DNA from 2 places in the Streptomyces sp. MB09-02B genome. Region 2 is predicted to be linked to the other one. Evidence: riboswitches for the same ligand, from Rfam matches in the RefSeq annotation. Region 2 holds a riboswitch; the other holds the start of a gene.

Region 1 (7,459 bases), on a different contig from region 2:
GGCACCGGTGTCCGCTTCATGGAGGGCGCGGTCCTGTCCGTGCCGATCGTCGGCACGTACCTGTCGTTCTTCCTCTTCGGCGGGGAGTTCCCGGGCGGCGACTTCGTGGCCCGCTTCTACTCGGTCCACATCCTGCTGCTGCCGGGCATCATGCTCGGCCTGGTGGTGGCGCACCTGATCCTGGTCTTCTACCACAAGCACACGCAGTACGCGGGCCCCGGCAAGACGAACAACAACGTCGTCGGCATGCCGCTGCTCCCCGTGTACATGGCGAAGGCCGGCGGCTTCTTCTTCCTGGTCTTCGGTGTCATCGCGATCATCTCGGCGATCGCCACGATCAACCCGATCTGGACCATGGGCCCCTACCGGCCCGACCAGGTCTCCACCGGCGCGCAGCCCGACTGGTACATGGGCTTCTCCGAGGGTCTGATCCGTGTCATGCCGGGCTGGGAGATCAACTTCTGGGGTCACACGCTCGTCCTGGGTGTGTTCATCCCGCTGGTGATCTTCCCGCTGGTCCTGGTCGCGATCGCCGTCTACCCGTTCATCGAGTCCTGGGTCACCGGCGACAAGCGCGAGCACCACATCCTGGACCGCCCGCGCAACGCCCCGACCCGTACGGCCTTCGGTGTCGCGTGGATCACCTGGTACATGGTCCTGCTGATCGGTGGTGGAAACGACCTCTGGGCGACCCACTTCCACCTGTCGATCAACTCGATCACCTGGTTCGTCCGGATCGCGTTCTTCGTGGCCCCGGTCGTCGCGTTCATCATCACCAAGCGCATCTGCCTCGGCCTGCAGCGCCGGGACAAGGACAAGATCCTGCACGGTCGCGAGACCGGCATCATCAAGCGCCTGCCGCACGGTGAGTTCATCGAGGTCCACGAGCCGCTCAGCCAGGAGCAGCTGCACACGCTCACGGCGCACGAGCAGTACAAGCCGGCCGAGATCGGTCCCGCGGTCGACGAGAACGGTGTCGCCCGCAAGGTCTCGCGCCTGGAGAAGGTCCGCGTCAAGCTGAACAAGGCGTACTACGGCGAGGACAGCCAGATCGTCAAGCCGACCGTCGAGGAGTACAAGGAGATCACGAGCGGCCACGGCCACCACTGATCGCTTCGCTTCGCCACACCACGGTCGAAGGGCCCCCGTCCGATCTTCGGACGGGGGCCCTTCGCCGTGCCCCGACCTGGATAGGGTGGGAGGACATCGTTGATTTCGCGGATCGCGCGGCATCTCGCGCGCTACGACACCCAGGAGCGGCTATGAGCGCTGTGACCCCCGCTGGAGGCGACACCGCGGCGGGCCGTTCCTGGCCCGCCGTGCTGAACGCGCTGCTGTCCGGGCAGGACCAGGACGCCGGTGCCACCTTCTGGGCGATGGACCAGATCATGCGCGGTGAGGCGACGGACGCGCAGATCGCCGGGTTCGTGGTGGCCCTGCGGGCCAAGGGGGAGACCGTCGAGGAGATCACCGGTCTCGTCGAGGCGCTGTACGAGCACGCCAAGGTGATCGAGGTGTCCGGGAGGACCGTCGACATCGTCGGTACGGGCGGGGACGGCGCCAAGACGGTCAACATCTCCACGATGTCGTCGATCGTCGTCGCCGGTACGGGCGCGAAGGTCGTCAAGCACGGCAACCGGGCCGCGTCGTCGGCGTCCGGGGCGTCCGATGTGCTGGAGAAGCTCGGCGTCAATCTGGAGCTGACACCGCAGCGGGTCGCCGAGGTCGCCGAGGAGGCCGGGATCACCTTCTGCTTCGCGGTGAAGTTCCATCCGGCGCTGCGTCATGTGGCCGCGGCACGCGGGCAGTTGGGCATCAGGACCGTCTTCAACGCGCTCGGGCCGCTGGCCAACCCCGCGAAGGTACGGGCCCAGGCGGTCGGCGTCGCGGACCCCCGGATGGCGCCGATCATGGCCGGAGTCTTCGCCGAACGCGGCAACTCCTCACTGGTCTTCCGCGGCGACGACGGGCTGGACGAGCTGACCACCACGGCGACCTCGCGGGTGTGGGTCGTACGGGACGGCAAGGTGACCGAGGAGAGCTTCGACCCGCGTGACGTGGGGTTGGAACTGGTGCCGGTGGAGGCGTTGCGGGGGGCCGACGCGTCCTACAACGCGGATGTCGCACGGCGGTTGCTGGGCGGGGAGACCGGTCCCGTGCGGGACGCGGTGCTGCTCAACTCGGCGGCGGCGCTGGTGGCGTTGGAGCCGACGTCCGCGTCGCTGGCGGAGCAGTTGCGGGGTGGGATGGAGCGCGCGGCAAAGTCGATCGACTCCGGGGCGGCGCGGGGGGTTCTCGAGCGGTGGGTCGCTGCGACGCATCGGTAGTTCGTCGGGTGCGGGTGAGTGGGGGCTGGTCGCGCAGTTCCCCGCACCCCTGAAGATCGCAGGCCCCGTGGCCTCGAAAGGCGACCGGCGGCGGGTCTGAAAAGCACGGGGCGCAGCCCGTGCTTTTCAGGGGCGCGGGGAACTGCGCGAGAAGCCCCACCGGACCCGCACCCGCCGACGAAACACGCACCCCCGAGCTATCAGGCGCTATCCCGCGATCCGGACACGAGTTGCGGCGTGGCGATCACGTCGCGTACGTTCTGCTTCAGGTCATGAGTGACAGCCCATAGCCCCGGCTGGCTGTCCGGCAACCCTCCTTCCGTGGCGGGGTGCCCCGGGTGAAGACCGGGCCGTAGGCAGCGAGGTCTACGGCAAGCGCGGCTTCGAGGGAGTCTTCCGTGAGCAAGCGAATGCGATAGGGCCGCCGAGCCCCGCCTCCGCGCACCCCTTTCTCTGCTTTCTCTTCCTCCGCATGCCTTCTTTCCGCATGCCTCCTCACGGGAGTTCGCGATGTCTGTCTCCACCCTTGCCGCCGACCAGTCCGTTTGCGCCCCGCTGCCCGTTCTGGGCCGGGATGTCACGGTCCCGCTCGTCACCGGCGGCGAGGTCACCTACGCCGCACTCGACTACGCGGCCAGCGCCCCGGCCCTGCAGCGCGTCTGGGACGACGTGGCGGCCTACGCGCCCTACTACGGCAGCGTCCACCGCGGCGCCGGCTACCTCTCCCAGCTGTCGACCGACCTCTTCGAGGACGCCCGCCGGACCGTCGCGGAGTTCCTCGACTGCCGGGCCGACGACCAACTGATCTTCACCCGCTCGACGACGGACTCCCTGAACCTGCTGGCCCAGGCGCTCCCCGCCGACTGCCAGGTCTTCGTCTTCGAGACCGAGCACCACGCCTCGCTGCTGCCCTGGCGGAACGCGCGGGTGACGTACCTGGACGCGCCCCGGACGCCGGAGCAGGCCGTCACCACGCTGGAGACCGCGCTCGCGGGACGCGACCCGCACGGGCCGGCGCTGGTGTGCGTCACCGGCGCCTCCAACGTCACCGGCGAGATCTGGCCGGTGCGTGAACTGGCCGCCGCCGCGCACGCGCACGGCGCGCGGATCGTCCTCGACGCCGCCCAGCTCGCTCCCCACCACCCCCTCTCCGTACAGGAGTTGGACGTGGACTGGGTCGCCTTCTCCGGTCACAAGCTGTACGCGCCCTTCGGTTCGGGCGTCCTCGCCGGCCGCGCCGACTGGCTGCGCGAGGCGGACCCGTACCTGGCGGGCGGCGGTGCCAGCCGCAAGGTGACCCGGCGCACCGACGGCGGCGTGGACGTCGAATGGCACGAGACCGCCGCCCGGCACGAGGCCGGCTCGCCCAACGTCATCGGCGCCTACTCCATCGCCTCCGCCTGCAAGGCCCTCACCGAAGCCGGATTCGACACCCTGGTCGCCCGTGAGCGGCACCTCATCGACACCGTGCGCGCCGGGCTCGCCGAGGTGCCCGAGGTGCGGATCCTCTCGCTCTTCGGGGACGACGCCCCGCGCGTGGGCGTCCTCTCCTTCGTCGTCGAGGGCTGGAACAGTTCCCACTTCGCCGCCGCCCTCTCCGCCGAGTACGGCATCGGCGTACGCGACGGCCTCTTCTGCGCCCACCCCCTCGTCCGCACCCTCCTCGGCAGCGACCCGCAGACCCAGGGCGAGTGCGGCGCCCCCGAGGCCGCACCCGGCGAGCGTTCCCTCAACGCGATCCGGGTGAGCTTCGGCGCGGGCACCCCCGACGAGCACGTGGAGCGGTTCGTGGGCGCGGTGAAGGAACTCGTACGGGACGGCGCGAAGTGGAACTACCGTACGGAGGACGGGCGTTGCGTGCCGGCCGTCTGACGGTCGGCAGCGGGGCGGTCCGCCGTACGGTGGCCGGTCGTCCGGCTGCCCGCCGTCACCCGCGCGCCCAACACGATCATCCGCAGGGCCCGTTCCGTGGCGTCCGCGAGGAGTTCACTCGCGCGGAGCATGGCCTCGGCGAGGGCCATCGGGGCGGGCAGGATGCCGGTGTACGCGTCCACGCCCGGCACCTCGTGCGCGCCCTCGCCGAGGGTGCCCGCCAGGGCGAGGACCGGGCGGCCGTGCAGCTTGGCGCGGCGGGCCACCTCGGCGGGGACCTTGCCGCGCGGAGTCTGGTGGTCGAGGGCGCCCTCGGCGGTGATGACCAGGTCGGCGCGGGCGAGTCGGGCGTCGAGGTCCAGGTGGCCCAGCAGGACCTCGAAGCGGGGGAGCAGCCGTGCCCCCAGGGCGGCCAGTCCGGCCCCGAGGCCGCCTGAGGCGCCGGTGCCGGGGCCGTACCGGAGGTCGATCCCGGCCGACGTGTCGGGCAGGTCGCGAGTGAGGACGCACGCCCAGTTCTCCAGGGCCGTGGACAGCTCCTCGACCTGCTCCGGTGTCGCCCCCTTCTGCGGGCCGAATACCCGGGCCACACCCCGCTCGCCGCACAGCACGTTGAACGGGTTGCAGGCGACCAGCAGCTCCACTTCCTTCAGGCGGGGGTCGAGACCGGCCGGGTCCATCCGGTCGAGTCGGACCAACTCCCTTCCTCCCGGAGGTAGTTCGACACCGTCGGCGTCCAGGAGGCGTGCGCCCAGCGCCTGGAGGGCGCCGGCCCCGCCGTCCGACGTACCGGAGTCGCCGCAGCCGATCAGGATCCGCCGTACGCCGGTGTCGAGCGCGGCGCGGATCAGTTCGCCGACGCCGTACGTGGTCGTCGCGCCGGGGTCGCGCAGGGCGGGCGGGACGAGGGAGAGTCCCGCGACGGCGGCCATCTCCACCACGGCCGTGTCCGTCACGGCCGAGGCGGGGGAGCCGAGGAGGGCGAAGTGGGTGTCCACCGGTGCGCCGACCGGGCCCGTGGCGAACCGGGGGACCAGACGGCCCCCGGTGGAGGCGGCCAGCGCGGCTGCGGTGCCCTCGCCCCCGTCCACGAGGGGGATGAGGTCCAGCTCGGCGTCGGGGACCACCCGGCGGACGCCTTCCGCGATGGCCTCGGCGGCGGCCTCGGCCGACAGGGACTCCTTGAAGCCACTGGGGGCCACGGCGACTCGGTTCAGCATGTTCTCAGGGCTCCTGACGGGGGGTTACGGGACGAGCGGGACGCCCATGAGCGGCCACACCGCCAGGGCGAAGAGCACGATCAGGGCGGCGGTCAGCGGCGCCAGGACGGCGGAGAGGCGCAGCAGGTCGCGGGGGGTGTAGGTGGGCGTGCCGGGGAGGTCGGCGAAGAGCGCGACCGGCTTCGCGGACGCCGGGAGGGTGTGGCAGAAGCCGGCTGCGGCGGTGGAGGCGAGCGCGGCGGCGACCGGGTTGACCCCGGCCCCCACAGCCGCCGCGACCACCAGCGGGACCAGTACCGACGACCGTGCCGACCGCGACTGCAGCACCAGGTGCGCGGCCGTGCTCAGCGCCACGACCACCGCCAGGAACAGGGGCGGGGTGAGTCCCGGGGGCAGCCCCGAGACCAGCCACTTCGCCGCTCCCGAGTCGCTGAGGGCGACGCCCATCGCCATCGTCGCGGCCATGAAGAGCAGCATCGACCAGGGCACGGTCCGCAGCGCGTCCTTCAGCCGCACGGTGCCCAGCGCCGGCGAGCACGCGACGACCGCGCCGATCAGCGCGACCACGGCCGGGGGGACCCGGTGCAGCGGCTCGCTGCACCACAGGACCACGACCGTGGCCAGCAGCAGGGCGCAGCGCGACTCGGCGGGGGACCAGGAGCCGGTCACCGGCTGCTCGCTGTGGAGCTGGATCTCCTCGACCGTGACGTGCACGGGGCCCCGCCGGTCCGCGCGTCGGGTCGTCGTCAACAGGACGGCCTCCGCCGCCAGATGGGACGACACGATCGCCAGCGGCAGGCCCAGCAGCAGCCACTCGGTGAACCCGATACGGTCGCCGGTCGCCTCCCACAGCACCGACACGGTGATCAGATGTGCTCCCGCGCCGATCAGGGTCGCCACCGCGGACAGCAGGATCACGGTCGGAAACAGCAGCGCGAGCATCACGACCAGTCGTCGCCGGTCGGCCAGCGCCTTGGCCAGGGCCAGGAACACGGGCAGCGCGAGGGCGGCCCGGCCCGAGGTGGCGGGCACGGCGAACGCGGTCACGACGAGCGCCGCCGTCGTCAGGTGCGTCAGTTGTCGTACGGTGCGCGCGCCGCTGACGAGGAAGGCCGCGGCCCGGCCCGCCAGTCCCGTCCGGGTCACCGCCGCCGCCAGGACGAACGCGCAGATCAGCAGCCATACGGTGTCGTCGCCGAGGGTGCCGAAGAGGGTGTCGTCGCTGATCACTCCCGTGACGGTGAGGGCGAGGCCGGCGCCGAGGGCTATGTAGGTGTCGTCGATGGGGGTGCCGATCCAGGCGGCCGTCGCCAGTGCGAACACCGCGAGGGTGAGGCGAGCCTCTCCGCCCAGGCCCGGGAAGTTGCCGGGGACGACGAGTAGGGCGCAGAGGGAGAGGGCTATGCAGAGGGACGTGGCCAGACGGAGGTTCAGGGTCACGTCATCAAGGGTTCAAGTGGGGGGTGAGTTCTTGATGAGTCGTTTATGAAGGAAGCTTCACGTCGTTCTTCGGCTGCGGGTCTGTGGGTCTGCGGGTCTGCGGGTCTGCGGGTCTGCGGGTCTGCGGGTCTGTGGGGCTTCTCGCGCCCGCGCGGCGGAGCCGCATATCGACACAGCCCCGCGCCCCTAACGGGGCGCGGCTGCAGGCAGCCGGTAGCCCATGCCTCTCACCGTCTCCAGCTGCTCTGCCCCGAGCTTCTTGCGCAGTGCCCGTATGTACACGTCCACGATGTTCGACCCCGGGTCGAAGTCGTAGCCCCACACGTGGGACAGGATCTGCTCCCGGGACAGGACCTGGCCGGGGTGGCGCAGGAACAGCTCCAGCAGGACGAACTCCCGCGCGGTCAGGTCCACCAGACGGTCCCCGGCCCGCGCCCGCCGTGTCCGCAGGTCCAGGGTCAGTTCGCCGCTGCGCAGCATCGTCACCTCGGGCGCCCGCGCCGCCGTACGCAGCCGGAGGCGGACGCGCGCGAGCAGTTCCTCGAAGCGGAACGGCTTGGTCATCCAGTCGTCGGCGCCGCCCTCCAGGCCGGCCACGGT
Region 2 (7,459 bases):
CCTGCAGCAGGGCCACGCCACCACCGGCGACGATGCCCTCCTCGACGGCCGCCTTCGCGTTGCGAACGGCGTCCTCGATGCGGTGCTTGCGCTCCTTGAGCTCGACCTCGGTCGCGGCACCGGCCTTGATGACGGCCACGCCGCCCGCGAGCTTCGCCAGGCGCTCCTGGAGCTTCTCGCGGTCGTAGTCCGAGTCGCTGTTCTCGATCTCAGCGCGGATCTGGTTGACCCGGCCCTGGACCTGGTCGGTGTCACCGGCACCGTCGACGATGGTGGTCTCGTCCTTGGTGATGACGACCTTGCGGGCGCGGCCCAGGAGGTCCAGGGTCGCGTTCTCCAGCTTGAGGCCGACCTCCTCGGAGATGACCTCGCCGCCCGTGAGGATGGCGATGTCGCCGAGCATGGCCTTGCGGCGGTCACCGAAGCCCGGGGCCTTGACGGCGACGGACTTGAAGGTGCCACGGATCTTGTTGACGACCAGGGTCGACAGGGCCTCGCCCTCGACGTCCTCGGCGATGATCAGCAGCGGCTTGCCGCCCTGCATGACCTTCTCGAGGAGCGGGAGCAGGTCCTTGACGTTGGTGACCTTGGAGTTGGCGATGAGGATGTAGGGGTCCTCCAGGACCGCCTCCATGCGCTCCATGTCGGTCGCGAAGTACGCCGAGATGTAGCCCTTGTCGAAGCGCATGCCCTCGGTGAGCTCGAGCTCCAGACCGAAGGTCTGCGACTCCTCGACGGTGATGACGCCTTCCTTGCCGACCTTGTCCATGGCCTCGGCGATGAGCTCGCCGATCTGGGTGTCGGCGGCGGAGATGGAGGCCGTGGAGGCGATCTGCTCCTTGGTCTCGACCTCCTTGGCCTGGTCGAGCAGCGCACCGGAGACGGCCTCGACGGCCTTCTCGATACCGCGCTTCAGGGCCATCGGGTTGGCGCCGGCGGCTACGTTGCGCAGGCCTTCCTTGACCAGGGCCTGAGCGAGAACGGTCGCGGTGGTCGTACCGTCACCGGCGACGTCGTCCGTCTTCTTGGCGACTTCCTTGACCAGCTCGGCGCCGATCTTCTCGTACGGGTCCTCGAGCTCGATCTCCTTGGCGATGGAGACACCATCGTTGGTGATCGTGGGGGCGCCCCACTTCTTCTCGAGGACGACGTTCCGGCCCTTGGGGCCGAGCGTCACCTTGACGGCGTCCGCGAGCTGGTTCATGCCGCGCTCGAGGCCGCGCCGCGCCTCCTCGTCGAACGCGATGATCTTGGCCATGTGAAGTGGTCCCTCCAGGACTGGGGGTGATTCCTTCGGACCGCGCCCGCGCCCGCGACGGACGGCTCGCCTGCCTCGTGGTTCCTTGCCCCACCCGGCCTGCGGGCCTCACCGACCCGGTCCTCGTTGTCACTCTCACCTTCAGAGTGCTAACGCCAATGATTAGCACTCGGCATGGTCGAGTGCAAGCGGCTCTTGATGATCCGCAGGTGAACGCGCCCTCGCGCGCCCCGTCGGCGGGCCCGCAACCGGCACAGCGGCCGCCCGCCGCCGGGCACGGCCGTGCCGGGCCGGGCACACGAGAGGGCTCGCACCCCGAAACGGGGTGCGAGCCCTCCCATGAAGAACGAAGAACGTCGCTGCGTGAAACCCGGCGCGTTACTTCAGCCGACCGCGAGTCGGACCATGTCCGCCTGCGGTCCCTTCTGACCCTGCGAGATCTCGAACTCGACCCGCTGGCCCTCTTCCAGGGTGCGGTAACCGTCCATCTGGATCGCGCTGTAGTGGACGAATACATCCGCACCACCGTCGACCGCGATGAAGCCGTACCCCTTCTCCGCGTTGAACCACTTGACGGTGCCCTGAGCCATGCCTAACTCCCCTATTACTGGCCCTTGCACAGATCCACACTTCGCGGATCCGGGTCAGACCTCACCCCCCAACGGTTGGGGGTGTGCGCCGGAACGCGTCGACCGCGGCCGAATGTATCTGTCCAACTGCCCTCTGCAACAGGTCAATCGGACGAGAATTCTGGACACGACCGGTCGGGAATGTACGAACAATTCACCCGAATTCAGGGCAAGTCGGGCCCCACAAAAGGAACGAAATACGCAAAAGGCCTGCACACTTTGGCTACTTCATATAGGGCGTGCGGCGCGATCAGATATGCGCCCGGCAAGGAATCACTACGGCGATCGGGCCGGGTTCCCCAACTCTACAGTGCTCAACCATAGAGAATTGCCCCCTCCGCTTCTCTCACGGAGGGGGCAATTCGATGAACTCTCGGTAATCAAAGTTACCGACGGTTACTACCGACCGGTACGGAGGCGGTCAGCCACCGGCGACCGCGGGAATGATCGACACACCCGCACCGTCCGGCGTGGCCGTCTCCAGACCCTGCTCGAACCGGACGTCGTCGTCGTTCACGTACACGTTCACGAACCGCCGCAGCTTGCCCTGGTCGTCCAGCACCCGGGCGGCGATCCCGTTGTGGTTCTTCTCGAGATCGGCGATGACCTCCCCGAGGGTCGCCCCCTCGGCACTCACCTCGGCCTGGCCCCCGGTGTAGGTGCGAAGGATGGTGGGGATGCGGACGTTGACGCTCATGACTTGTGACCTCCGGATGCATGCAGCAGAGCTAGGGGCGCGGGGCTGTGCTCGATATGCGGCTGCCGCCGCGTGGGCGCGACCAGCCCCCACAGACCCGCGGACGAACGACTACCAGGCCTTACACAAGCCCGGCCTCACGGAACGAATCAAGGCTGGGCCGAATGGTCGCGGTGAGCCCCGTCCCGGCCACCGCGTCCAGCGTCTTCAGACCGTCGCCCGTGTTGAGCACGACCGTGGTGAGCGTCGGGTCGAGGAGGCCGTCCTCGATCAGCTTCTTCGTGACGCCGACGGTCACCCCGCCGGCGGTCTCCGCGAAGATGCCCTCCGTCCGCGCCAGCAGCTTGATCGCCTCGACGACCTGCTCGTCCGTCACGTCCTCCACGGCCCCACCGGTCCGCCGCGCGATGTCCAGCACGTACGGCCCGTCCGCCGGGTTGCCGATCGCGAGCGACTTGGCGATGGTGTTCGGCTTCTGCGGGCGCACCACGTCGTGCCCGGCCTTGAAGGCCACCGACACCGGCGAGCACCCCTCGGCCTGGGCACCGAAGATCTTGTACGGCTTGTCCTCGACGAGCCCGAGCTTGATCAGCTCCTGCAGCCCCTTGTCGATCTTCGTGAGCTGCGACCCGGAGGCGATCGGCACGACCAACTGGTCCGGCAGCTGCCAGCCGAGCTGCTCGCAGATCTCGTACGCGAGCGTCTTGGAGCCCTCGGCGTAGTACGGCCGCAGGTTGACGTTCACGAAGCCCCAGCCCTCGCCGGCCGGGTCGCCGATCAGCTCGGAGCAGAAGCGGTTCACGTCGTCGTAGTTGCCCTCGATACCGACGAGCTCGCCGCCGTAGACCGCGGCCATGACGACCTTGCCCTGCTCCAGGTCGTGCGGGATGAACACACAGGACCGGAAGCCGGCGCGGGCGGCGGCGGCGCCGACGGCGCCGGCCAGGTTGCCCGTGGAGGAGCAGGAGAGGGTGGTGAAGCCGAAGGCGCGGGCCGCCTCCAGGGCCTGGGCGACGACCCGGTCCTTGAAGGAGTGCGTCGGGTTGCCGGAGTCGTCCTTGACGAAGAGCTTGCCGGCGTCGACACCGAGCGCGGCGGCCAGGTTGTCGGCCTTGACGAGCTGGGTCCAGCCGGGGTTGATGTTCGGCTTGGTGGCCACGTCCGCCGGGACGGGCAGCAGGGGCGCGTACCGCCAGATGTTCGCGGGACCGGACTCGATCCGCTTGCGCAGCTCGTCCGTGTCGTAGGCGGAGTAGTCGTACGCGATCTCCAGGGGACCGAAACACTCCTCACAGGCGAAGACCGGCCCGAGCGGAACGCGGTGGCCGCACTCACGACAGCTCAGTGCGGCGGCGGGGCCGAGGTCTACTGTGGAGGTGGAGCCGAGAGAGTCAGTGGTGCTTGCAACAGTCTGCGCAGCCATGGAGGCGAGGCCCTTTCTCCTCATCTTCCTCACGACGCACTTCGCCGTGAGACGGATTTGGCACCTTCCCTAGCCGGGAGCCTCGCGATGCGATCGACAGTGATCACTACGAGACCGGCTGGAGGGTTGCCGGGGCTTCATCGGGCCGTATCCCTCTGCCCCTCTGGATGAGCGGTATTTGGTTGTATACGCCGACGAACAGCGACATGCGATGGTCACCAGCGTTGTCCAAGACTGTAACCGAAGGCCAGGACAGTTGAGAAAGCCGTCCGAACCGCGAGATGAACGCAGAGGAGCCGCGCACTGTGCTGAAGGAAGTCGAGCGCTGGCTGAACACCCGCTCATGGTCCATGGCCGACCGGCCGCTCCACCGGATCATGGCCGCGAAACGGGCCACGGGACAGACGGTCAGCGTCGTCCTGCCCGCGCTGAACGAGGAGGAGACGGTCGGCGACATCGTCGCGATCATCCGCCACGACCTCATGCGGCAGGTGCCGCTCGTGGACGAGATCGTGGTCGTCGACTCCGGCTCCACCGACCGGACGTCGCAGGTCGCGTCGGCGGCCGGGGCGACGGTCGTCCACCGCGACGCGATCCTGCCCCGCATCCCGGCCGCGCCCGGCAAGGGCGAGGTGCTGTGGCGGTCGCTGATGGTGACGTCCGGCGACATCGTCTGCTTCGTCGACGCGGACCTCAGGGAGTTCTCGTCGGACTTCGTCTCCGGGATCGTCGGCCCGCTGCTCACCGACCCCGGTGTCGACCTCGTCAAGGCGATGTACGACCGCCCCCTGGGCTCGGCCGCCGGGCAGGGCGGCCGAGTGACGGAACTCATGGCCCGGCCGCTGCTCAACATGCACTGGCCGCAGCTGGCCGGCTTCGTCCAGCCGCTCGGCGGCGAGTACGCGGCGCGGCGCTCGCTGCTTGAGCGGCTGCCGTTCCCGGTGGGCTACGGCGTGGAGCTGGGCATGCTGGTCGACGCGCTGCACCTGGTCGGCCTCGACGCGCTGGCCCAGGTCGACGTGGGCGTCCGCAAACACCGCCACCAGGACGGGGCGGCGCTGGGCCGCATGTCGGCGGCGATCTACCGGACGGCTCAGCTGCGGTTGGCCCGGGGGCACCTGATCCGGCCGGTGTTGACGCAGTTCGAGCGGGGGCGGGAGGGGTTTGAGCCGCGCACGTACTCGGTGGACCTGGAGGAACGGCCGCCGATGGTGCAGATCGAGGAGTACGTGGAGCGAAAGGCCGCGTGAGGGGGTGGGGGGTGCGGTTGTTCGGGCGGGTGCCGGCCCGTGGGGCTTCTCGCGCGGTTCCCCGCGCCCCTTCCAGGGGCGCGGGGAACCGCGCGAGCAACCACGAACCACCCGCAGCCGCCGACGCATCCGCACCCCCCACCCCATCAGGCGCCCGGTACACGGCCGCACCCCACGTTTGACCGGCGGAGCCCTTGGCTAGGTTGTGCCGTATGGCATCGACGCACAGCGCGCGGATCCTCGTCGCCTCCAACCGCGGCCCCGTCTCGTACACCGAGGACGAATCCGGCGCCCTCACAACGAAGCGCGGCGGCGGCGGCCTCGTCTCGGGGCTCTCCGCGATCGACCCGGAGGCGGGCGCCGTCTGGGTGTGCTCCGCCCTCGGCGACGGCGACCGCGAGGCCGTACGCCGCGGGGTCGGCGAGCCCGGCGTCCGCATGATCGACATCCCCGCCGACGTGCACCACGACGCGTACAACGGCGTCGCCAACTCCACCCTGTGGTTCGTGCACCACATGCTCTACCAGACCCCGCTGGAGCCGTCCTTCGACGCGGAGTTCCGGCGCCAGTGGGCGTCGTACGAGACGTACAACCGCGCCTTCGCCGAGGCGCTCGCCCAGGAGGCGGCGGACGGCGCGTCCGTGCTCGTCCAGGACTACCACCTGACCCTGGTCCCCCGGATGCTCCGCGAACTCCGCCCCGACCTGCGGATCGGGCACTTCTCCCACACCCCGTGGGCACCCGTCGAGTACTTCCGGCTGCTGCCCGACGACATCGCCGCGCAGGTGCTCGACGGCATCCTCGGCGCCGACCGGGCCGCGTTCCTCACCCGGCGGTGGGCGGACGCGTTCACCGAGTGCGCCCGCGCGGTCCTCGGTCCCGAGGCCGCGTCCGGCACCCGGATCGGTGTGCACGGTCTGGGCGCCGACGCGGACTTCCTGCGGGCCCGCGCCCACGAGGCGGACGTCGACGACCGCATGGTTTCGCTGCGGGAGCAGATCGGTACGGCGCCCGACGGCACGCCGCGCCGCGCGATCGTCCGCGTCGACCGCACGGAGCTCTCCAAGAACATCGTGCGCGGCCTGCACGCCTTCCGGCAGCTCCTCGACGACCGGCCCACCTGGCGCGAGCGCGTCGTGCACATCGCCCTCGCCTACCCGTCGCGGCAGGACCTCGCGGTGTACCGGGACTACATGACCGAGGTCCAGCGGGTCGCGGACGACATCAACGAGCGGTACGGGACGCCGGACTGGACCCCGGTCGTCCTCCACCTGAAGGACGACTTCGCCCGCTCCCTCGCGGCGTACCGGCTCGCCGACGTGGCCTTGGTGAACCCCATCCGCGACGGCATGAACCTCGTCGCCAAGGAGGTGCCGGTCGTCTCCGACGAGGGGTGCGCGCTCGTGCTGTCGCGGGAGGCCGGGGCGTACGAGGAACTGGGCGACGACTCGTTCGTGGTGAACCCGTACGACGTGGTGGGTACGGCGGCCGCCCTGCACGAGGCGTTGTCCCTGCCGGCGGCCGAGCGGGCGGAACGGACGAAGCGGCTCGCCGGGGCGGCGACGGCGTTGCCGCCGACGCGGTGGTTCCTGGATCAGTTGGGGGCGTTGGAGGGCGCCTGAGCCCCCGTAGGGCAGGGGCTGCCGACTGCTCCCCCTCCCCTACAGCTGCTCGGCAATGGCCGCCAGGAGGCGTACGACCCCTGCCGGGCCGTCGACCACCAGGTCCGCCCTCTCCGACAGTTCCGTGACCTCCGTGCTGCCGCTGCACACCAGCAGGCCCGGTGTGCCCTCGGTGCGGAGTTTCTCGACGGCGGCGAAGGCGGGGAGGTCGCCGAGGTCGTCGCCGGCGTAGAGCACGGACTCGGCGGCGGTCTCCTTGAGGTGGTCGTGGAGGGCGACGCCCTTGTCCATGCCCGGGGGACGGAGTTCGAGGACCAGGCGGCCGGGTTCGACGATGAGGCCGTGGCGGCCGGCGAGGTCGGCCAGCGGGGCGCGCAGGGCATCGAAGGCGGCCTGCGGGTCGGTGGCACGGCGCGTGTGGACGGCGACCGCGCGGCCCTTCTCCTCGATCCAGGTGCCCTGCCACGCGCCGACGCTGTCCAACAGGCCGGGCAGCTCCGCGCGGACCGCGGCGACACCGGGGTGCGGGGCGGGGGCGCTGACGGTGCCGGTGACGGCGTCCCAGCGTTCGGCGCCGTAG

The links. Region 2 has a riboswitch for S-adenosylmethionine ahead of thrC (threonine synthase). Riboswitches for the same ligand answer to the same signal wherever they lie in the genome.
Region 1: it holds a riboswitch for S-adenosylmethionine, as region 2 does, so the genes downstream of both, P1P70_RS09945 (aminotransferase class V-fold PLP-dependent enzyme) here and thrC (threonine synthase) in region 2, are expected to answer to the same signal.

The regions. Positions count from the first base shown of each region.
Region 1 covers NZ_JARGEE010000047.1:16,654-24,112, forward strand. The annotation lists gene P1P70_RS09935 (cytochrome bc complex cytochrome b subunit) at 1-1,110, shown strand, start outside; gene trpD (anthranilate phosphoribosyltransferase) at 1,263-2,327, shown strand; SAM riboswitch class IV at 2,596-2,711, shown strand; gene P1P70_RS09945 (aminotransferase class V-fold PLP-dependent enzyme) at 2,838-4,199, shown strand; gene P1P70_RS09950 (glycerate kinase) at 4,160-5,419, opposite strand; gene P1P70_RS09955 (SLC13 family permease) at 5,444-6,859, opposite strand; gene P1P70_RS09960 (response regulator transcription factor) at 7,046-7,459, opposite strand, start outside.
Region 2 covers NZ_JARGEE010000069.1:13,019-20,477, reverse strand. The annotation lists gene groL (chaperonin GroEL) at 1-1,258, opposite strand, end outside; gene P1P70_RS12985 (cold-shock protein) at 1,642-1,848, opposite strand; gene P1P70_RS12980 (ubiquitin-like small modifier protein 1) at 2,309-2,584, opposite strand; gene thrC (threonine synthase) at 2,706-4,007, opposite strand; SAM riboswitch class I at 4,025-4,181, opposite strand; gene P1P70_RS12970 (glucosyl-3-phosphoglycerate synthase) at 4,313-5,257, shown strand; gene P1P70_RS12965 (trehalose-6-phosphate synthase) at 5,470-6,879, shown strand; gene otsB (trehalose-phosphatase) at 6,919-7,459, opposite strand, start outside.